Regions from separate parts of the Limosilactobacillus albertensis genome, predicted to be linked through region 1. Evidence: predicted binding sites of a transcription regulator. Region 1 holds the regulator's gene; the other holds the start of a gene.
The links. Region 1 encodes NrdR, which represses ribonucleotide reductase genes. Its sites were predicted from a motif close to ACACNATATATNGTGT; they were not measured.

Region 1 (4,387 bases):
GTAATCATCATATGAAGCATTTTTGATGAATTTCGGCATATTAATTGAATTAACTAATCGCTGAATATGTTGTTGCCGTTGTCGTTCTATCAGTTGTTTTGTCGGGACATAAGTTACATCAATTTGCCCAGCACTAATTATTAACTGGGGCGAATAACCGGGGGCAACAGTTGGCACGCCTTTTTCAATTAATTGTTTTTCGTGGAAATATTCATAAAGCTTTGATTGACCTCGTTTAATCGCTTCTTTACTAAGGCGGTCACGATTTTCATTTAAAAACGCGCGCACATCTTTATCAGAATAAACTTGTTTCATTGTTTGTTGAATATTATTTGTAATATTTTGACCCCGCATTAACTCTTGAAGCGTTTTGTTTAATGATTGCATTGCTGCCACCTCCTTTAATTATTTCTTTTTTCGATTGGCAATCCGCTCACGGAGCTTAGCAACTTCTTGTGATGAAGCTTTTTTCATCAACTCGCTTTTATCCTTTTTACTCCACTCCGGCATTGGTTCCTTGATTGCTTTTCGCCAATTATTTCTGTGGGGCTTTTTGGCTTCTTTTTTCTTTTCTTGTGCCTGCTTGTTAAAGTTTTTTAACTGGAGCAATGCTTGCTGCCCAGTCGATACCCCGTTTTGCAGCCAATTATTTGCAATCGTATCGACAAAGTTAGCAGTTAATGTCGAATGACCCCGATCACCAATAACGTACCAGGTCAAAATATTAATTGCTTCTTTTGTCAATTTTTCCTGCTCCACTAATCCTGTAAGAATATGACGCTCTCCAGATGTTACATAGCCGCCAGTTTGTGCTTTTAAATCCTGTAAGAATTCAACCGGTGAATAATCAGCAGCGGTCTTTAATAACTGCCGGTCTCTACTTGTCAACCCGTCATTGGCAACAGGCGATTTCTGTTCAGCTACCTTGCTTGGCTGGGTATATATTACATTATACGTTGAAGCGACAATTTGCTTAAATTTTTGGGGATTAAAATGATTAGTCTGCAAATCGATTGAACGCAACACCAACTTTTTCATTGTTGGTTCATCAATGCCGTAAAGCTGGTGTTCTAGCAAGATCAGTTCATGACTATTTTCTAAATCACTGCTTACAATCGGCTGGTTAGCCAGCAAGTGCAATAATGTACTCCAATTAAAGTCAGTTTTCATTCCCGCTGTTAGTGAGGGCTGTTTTTCAATTGGGGACTGCTTTCGCGCATCGGTAATTGCTTTCGGGGTGGCCGTAATCGACTGCGAATTAATATGAAACTCCTCAAAAAAGCGGTGGCTAATATTTGTCAAATTTACATTTGAAGAAGCAAGCTTATATTGACGACTTTGCTCAATCAAGTGGTTAAATGCCGTCTCGCCGATCTCTTCTAACAATAAAATACTTAATAAATTATCAGTAAGGAATTTTTCCGGGGTAAGCGTAGGCTGTAGTTCATAAACGTAGACATCCCCAACCTCATCGCTTTGAAAGTAAGTTTGGACTAAGCCAACCGCCTCTAAACGATGAAGAGCCTCTATCACCTGCTGTCCGCCGGCATTAATATGGGCTAATAACTCACTTTGCATTGTGCGGTTAGAAATTGTCGGCTTAGGGATTAAGCGTGCCCTAAACGTATAAAAAAGACTAAAAGCGACCGGCCCGAGAATTGGCTGGTAAAATGTTGCAAATGTCTGATCGTTAAAATTAACGAATGCCGTACTTGCAGTAACTATATAACCTGCCTGCGGGTCAAAAGTCGTTGCAGTCATCTTACAGCCTCCTTAATCGTTTTTATGCTCGGACTTTACCATTGTTTCAAGTTCGTTCATGAAGGCATCTACATCCTTAAATTGCCGGTACACACTAGCAAAGCGAATGTATGCAATCTCATCAACGTTTTTTAATTCATTCATTACAAATTTACCAATAATTTGACTTGAGACTTCACTTTCACCAATACTGCGAACCTGTTTTTCAACTTTATCCGTAATCTTGGTCAAACGTTCCATACTAACGGGTCTCTTTTCCGCCGATCGAACAATCCCGTTAAGAATCTTTTGCCGACTAAATTCCTGCCGTGTCCCATCTTTTTTAATTACTAGCAGCGGCGTTTCCTCGTACCGTTCAAAGGTTGTAAAACGAAAGCCACAATGAACACACTCACGACGGCGGCGAATAAAGCTCCCGTCTTCACTTGGCCGACTGTCAACTACCCGTGATCCATTTTTGTGACAATGTGGACAGCGCAATGCGTCCCCCTCCTTTTTAGTATAAGTACTTTATTTTATCATATTTTACTCTGCTTTAAGTTGTTTTATTAGGGATGCGACCTGTTTTTGCAGTTCAACCTGGTTACCATTATTATTAATCTTAAAATCGGCTTGTTCTATTTTATCCGCTAATGGAAACTGAGCGGCAATGCGGGCACGAGCAGCCTGTTCAGAACAGTGGTCACGGGCCATCAAACGTTTTAACTGTGTCTGCTGATCAGTATAAACAACCACTACATAATCACAATCTTCATCATAGTGCTGCTCAAATAGTAAAGGAACATCCAACACAACTAATGGTAATCCTTGCTTCTTAAGAGCAGTCGCACGGGCAAAAATTTTATCATGAATCAACGGCTGTAGTAAGTCATCTAATTTTTTTAATGTCTCTTTATTATTAAAAACAATTTTAGCAAGAGCGGGACGATTTAATTCACCCGTCGCCAATAATACTTGCGGACCAAAGACTTTCACAATCCTCGTTAACCCGACCGAATCAGGCGTTTGTACTTGGCGGGCTACTTCATCAGCATCAATCACCGGGATTCCGGCTTGACGCAAAATATTGCTTACTGTTGTCTTTCCCGTCGCAATTCCACCAGTTAAGCCTATTATTTTTGTCATGTTCCTATTCCTTTAAAGCTTGGCAATGTGGGCAAAATGTCGTGCCCCGTTCCGCAACTTTAATCTTAACCATTTTAGTTCCACAGCGCGGGCACTTATCTCCTGCATGACCATATGCATTTAACCGTTCCTGAAAAGCCCCAGCGTCACCAAACGCATTTGTAAAACTATGAACCGTGGTTCCTTTAAACTTAATTGCCGTTGCCAGTTCCTTAATAATATTCTTGCGAAGTTCAGATATTTGCTGGTCGGTGAGCGTGTTAGCAGGTTGTTCAGGATTTATTTTTGACATCCATAAAACCTCATCAACGTAGATATTACCCAAGCCGGCAACATGTCGCTGATTTAGCAAAAAAGGTTTTATTTTACCACGGCTTTTTCTTAACTCCGCAGTAAAGAACGCCAAAGTAAAACTATCATTAGTTGGTTCAGGACCAATTGTTTTCAAGCCGCCGACATTCATTTCGTCGCCAGTTTTAACAAGGGTCATCCGACCAAATTTACGGGTATCCTGATAACATAATTCCGTCCCGTCCGTAAATTGAAAGACGACATGGGTATGCTTGTCAATGGGTCCGCCGATTGGTTGATTATAGTACTTCCCTTCCATTCGCAAATGAGAAACCATTGTCAGATTATTAGTAAAACGGAAAAGAAGGTACTTACCGCGACGATCGACCCGTTCAATTGTTTGGCCAATCAAGGCTTGACGGAATGTTTCAACGTCATTAGTAATTGTTTTGCCATAATAAATGTCAATTGCATTAATTTTTCGTCCAGCAGCAATCTTCATTAGCCCGCGACGAACTGTTTCAACTTCTGGTAATTCAGGCATCTAATCCCTCCTAACTATTTTTTTAGGTCATACCAGGTATCACCATACTTGCTGTCGACTTTAAGCGGAACATCTAATTTAACTGCGGAATCCATTACTTTCGGCACTAATTCTGATAATACCGGTATTTCTTCTTTAGGAGCTTCAAATACTAATTCATCGTGGATTTGCAAAAGCATTTTAGCCTGCAAATGCCGTTTTTCAAGTTCATCTTGCATCCGAATCATCGCAATTTTAATAATGTCGGCAGCACTTCCTTGGATTGGCGTATTCATTGCTGTCCGCTCCGCAAATGACCGTTTACTAAAGCTTTTAGCATGGATATCAGGTAAGTAGCGGCGACGATGAGTAATTGTCTCAACATAACCATTTTCCTTAGCAAACGCAATCGTATCATTGATATATTTCTTTACTCCAGGGAACTCATGGAAGTAATTTTGGATAAATTCATGAGCTTCCGCACGGCTGACGTGTATTCGCTGAGCCAGCCCATAATCGCTAATCCCATAAACAATTCCAAAGTTAACTGCTTTAGCCCGCCGTCGCATATTACGGTCAATTTCTGCATCAGGGGCTAAATGAAAGATTCGCCGTGCCGTACTTGCGTGAATATCCTCCCCATTTTTAAAATCCTCTTGAAGGTTCTTGTCTCCAGTAATATGAGCA
Region 2 (4,387 bases), on a different contig from region 1:
ACCTGGAGTTTTCATTGCAACAGGTCTTTACTTCCTAAATTAAATCTGATCTCCAGTAATATGCGCATGAGCTTTAGTATCCATTTGACGATGCTGTTCAAATTCAGCAGCATTCTTAATCATTCCCGCGTTCATATGCTTAACCCGGTGAATAATTTCTTCATGCCGACCATGGACCATTGGCCGTTGTTGCGGATTACCCAGGTATCCACATGTCCGCTTAACCACATCACAAGTTGCCGGATCATGATTACCGCATTGAGGACACTTAAAGCCACGTGCAGTAGCTTCAAATTCACCCTTGAACCCACACTTAAAACATTGATCGATTGATGTGTTAGTCCCTAAATAACCAACATGATCATATGCCCAATCCCATACTGCTTCTAATGCTTTAGGATTTTGCCGTAAGTTAGGATATTCGCAATAGTGTATAAAACCACCAGCAGCATACTTCGGAAAGTCTTCTTCAAACGTCAATTTCTCAAATGGAGTTGGGTGTTTACGAACATCATAGTGAAAACTATTCGTGTAGTATTCTTTATCCGTTACGTCTTCAATCCGGCCAAACTTCTTTAAGTCGTCCTGGCAGAAAGTATCAGTCAAAGATTCAGCAGGAGTGGAATAGAGGCTAAAGTGGTATCCCTCTTCTGCTTCCCATTGAGCGCAAAGGTCGTGCATAGCTTTGGTAATTGCAACCGCAAAATTATGTGCTTCTTTATTATGTTCCCAGTTTGACCCATAGAAAGTCGTACATACTTCATATAATCCAATATAGCCAAGAGAAACGGTGGCCCGGCTATTCTTAAAGACCTCATCGACGCTATCGGTTTTCTTTAACCGTTTGCCAAACGCGCCATACATATAAAGAAGCGGTGCATTTTCTGGCTTAGCTTCCTTAGTCCGTTTGATCCGATAATCAAGAGCAATCTTACAAATATTCATCTTCTCCTGGAAAATTTCCCAGAATAATTGCTTATCTCCATGAGCTTCTAACGCAATTCGGGGAAGGTTAACGGTAACAACCCCCAAGTTCATCCGACCAGAATTTACTTCTTTACCTGTTTCAGGATCCGTCCACCCCTGCAAAAATGACCGGCAGCCCATTGGTGTTTTAAAGCTACCTGTAAGTTCCTTGATCTTATCATACATCAATAAATCAGGGTACATCCGCTTAGTCGAGCATTCTAAGGCTAATTGCTTAATATCATAATTAGGATCTTCTGGATTAAGATTTAATCCCCGTTTAACTGTGAAAATTAGCTTAGGAAAGATTGCCGTCCGATGTTCCTTTCCTAATCCCTTAATCCGAATCCTTAAAATAGCCTTTTGAATTTCACGTGAGATCCAGCTAGTACCCAATCCAAAATTAATCGTTGTAAACGGTGTTTGTCCCTGACTGGAATAAAGGGTATTAATCTCATATTCTAAAGCCTGCATTGCGTCATAAATATCTTTCTTCGTTTTTTCACGCGCAAATGCCTCCCGCTTTTCTGGGACAATCCATTTTTCAGCATCTTTCATGTGCTTTTCATGGTTTAACTTAGCATAGGGTTCTAGCAACTGGTCAATCCGGTTAGCCGAACATCCCCCATATTGTAAGGAAGCAACATTAGCAATAATCTGCGACATTTGCGCAGTCGCAGTTTGAATCGATCGTGGTGAAGATACCCAGGCATTACCAATCTTAAAACCGTGCTTAAACATTTCATCAAAGTCGATTAAACAGCAGTTAGTCTCTGGAGTTACCGGTGAGTAATCAAGGTCATGCCAGTGAATATCTCCCCGTAAGTGCGCCTTTGCAACAATGCCGGGCAGCATTCGCAATCCCAGTGCCCGACTTACAACACCGGCTTCAAGGTCACGCTGAGTATTAAAAACATGACTATCCTTGTTGGCATTTTCGTGAACTACACGAGAATTGCGGTCAAATAGCTGTTCTAATTTATTTTGGGGATTTGTCGCTTCCGCAAACGCTTCTTCATCGTGCTTTCGATAATCGCGGTAAATCTTAGCAAGTTCTTCATGGTCAGCATTAATTAGTCCTTCAACAAAGAGGTCAGCAATTTTTTCAGTACTAACCGTTGTTTGGTTAATTAATGCTTCTAATAATGTCATATAAACACTTTGCTTTGTTTTTGCGTCCGCATCGAGTGCAGTTAAAATAAGGTTGATCTTATAAGAATAAAATGGCGTAACATTGCCATCGCGTTTGACAACCTGCACACTCGTCAAACTATTAAGATCCTTTTCATTAATTACTTGCACTTTCATTTTAAATTCCCCTCTCGTATTTAACGTTACCTATAATAGCTCAAAATACAACTTATAGAAAGTGTTGACTTTAAAAATACTATATGTTGTGGTCTGATTAAAAGATCAATCACTGGCATAATATTTATTAATTTTCTATTCTGACATAGCACGAATAAAATGAAATTATTAGTTCTGACGGTCTTTTTAGTTTTAGGATTTGAGTTTTAAATTATCTATTTTAAAAATTTCATTATCACCGAATAGAATTAAAGAATGACTATTTCTCTCCAAAAAAGTTTCTTCTTTCAATCTCACTTAATAATCTTAAGTTAATAAGTTAAGATTGTTAGTTATTAAAAAAAGAACTTACGAGCCATCTAATCATTTTGTTAGACTAATCCTTGTGTGAATTTTAGACGAAAGAAGGAGTGTTTTCATTTATGGAAAATGCATTACAAGCCCGCCAACACGTATCGCATCCAAAACTTGCGATGGTTAGCATGCTGCTTGGCGCTTTTGTAGGAATGTTTAGCGAAACATCATTAAATATCGCTTTACCAAAACTAATAGCGGTTTTTCAAGTTAGTACCGCAACAATTCAATGGTTAGTAACTGGCTACATGCTAATCATCGGTATCATTTTACCGTTATCAAGTATTATTACTAAGTGGTTTACTACCCGCCAAGTTATCATATTTGCTTTGGTTGATTTTATTATTGGTGCCTGTATCTCGGCATTAGCCAATAGCTTCTCAGTTTTAGTAATTGGACGAATGATTCAAGGGATTGGAACAGGATTAATCCTACCATTAATGTTTGCTGTTACTATGCAGATTTTTCCCCCGAAAGAAATCGGTGCTGTCATGGGAATGTGTGCCCTCGTAATTATGTTTGCGCCTGCAATAGGTCCAACGCTAACTGGACTAATCCTCGCCAAGTTGTCCTGGCAGTGGATTTTTTGGTTATTCATCCCGTTCCTATTAGTTGCTTTAATCTTTGCAATCACAGCCCTCGAAAATATTGGCGAATTAACAAAACCACACGTTGATGTCCTATCAATCCTCGAGTCCGCAGTCGGATGTTCAGGGATCGTAATCGGAGCTAGTCTTGCAAGACGGGATGGTTGGCTATCACTTCCCGTCTTAGGATCCTTAATCATTGGAATTATTGTTTTAGGATTATATGCTCATCGGCAAATACATTTAGAAAATCCAATCTTAAATTTACGAATTTTCAAGATTCCAGCATTTGCAATTGGTTCATCATTAGTAATGCTCGATTTTGGAATTATCCTTTCAACGATGTACCTCTTACCAATGTTCTACCAAAACGGTCTCTTGTTGCCAGTAGCTTTAACCGGAATCGTCATGCTGCCAGGCGGAGTTATTAATGCTTTAACCTCAGCGTTTGCCGGCCGCCTTTACGATAATATCGGTGCTAAGAAACCAGTCATTATTGGTTTTATTATTGCTTTGATTGGGGCGGTGATGTTAGCATTTACCACACCAAGTACTTCAATTGCTTACATGATAGTAGCTCATATTATTTTAATGGTCGGTTGTCCCCTTGCTATGTCGCCTTCACAAACCAGTGCTTTAAATGCCTTGTCAGGAATGGAATCGGGTGACGGCAGCACGATTATGAATACCATGCAGCAGGTTATTGGTGCTCTTGCTACTGCTTTGGCTACTAGTTTCTTAGCATTAGGAAGCGCCACAGCAACTGGTTCAACTGCTCTCCGTTTTACTAATGGTTTCCACTATGGAATCTATTTTGCTATCGTACTTATTATTATCGCTATTTTATTATCATTTAAGATACACGACCAACGTAGATAATCAAAAGGTCTTTAAAATTGGGCTATCCTAGTCCGAATATTAAAGACCTTTTTTGTGCTATTCTCTAATGATCTTAAATGGCATGTAACGACGGTGATGCCTTGTTAAGTAACGATTCATTAATTGCTGATAAAGTTGCGGATTAATATCAGCTTGGGTACTCATAAAATCAAATTCCTCATTATCTTTTTCAACGGTATAGAAACCTGTCTTAACGAAACCATTCTTAGCGTAAAAACGATGCCGCCTTATTCGCTGTTCATTATTAGCAACATGAGTGTTAGGACGTTCAG

Region 2: a site for NrdR is predicted at 2,351-2,366, ahead of nrdD (anaerobic ribonucleoside-triphosphate reductase). Genes of this name have one in related genera too.

What each region holds. Positions count from the first base shown of each region.
Region 1 is NZ_JACIVD010000045.1:35,500-39,886, reverse strand. It holds gene dnaI (primosomal protein DnaI) at 1-387, opposite strand, end outside; gene H5S41_RS01525 (replication initiation and membrane attachment family protein) at 406-1,761, opposite strand; gene nrdR (transcriptional regulator NrdR) at 1,774-2,241, opposite strand; gene coaE (dephospho-CoA kinase) at 2,287-2,886, opposite strand; gene mutM (bifunctional DNA-formamidopyrimidine glycosylase/DNA-(apurinic or apyrimidinic site) lyase) at 2,891-3,721, opposite strand; gene polA (DNA polymerase I) at 3,736-4,387, opposite strand, start outside.
Region 2 is NZ_JACIVD010000074.1:1,763-6,149, reverse strand. It holds gene nrdD (anaerobic ribonucleoside-triphosphate reductase) at 40-2,274, opposite strand; gene H5S41_RS10590 (DHA2 family efflux MFS transporter permease subunit) at 2,697-4,094, shown strand; gene H5S41_RS10585 (GNAT family N-acetyltransferase) at 4,152-4,387, opposite strand, start outside.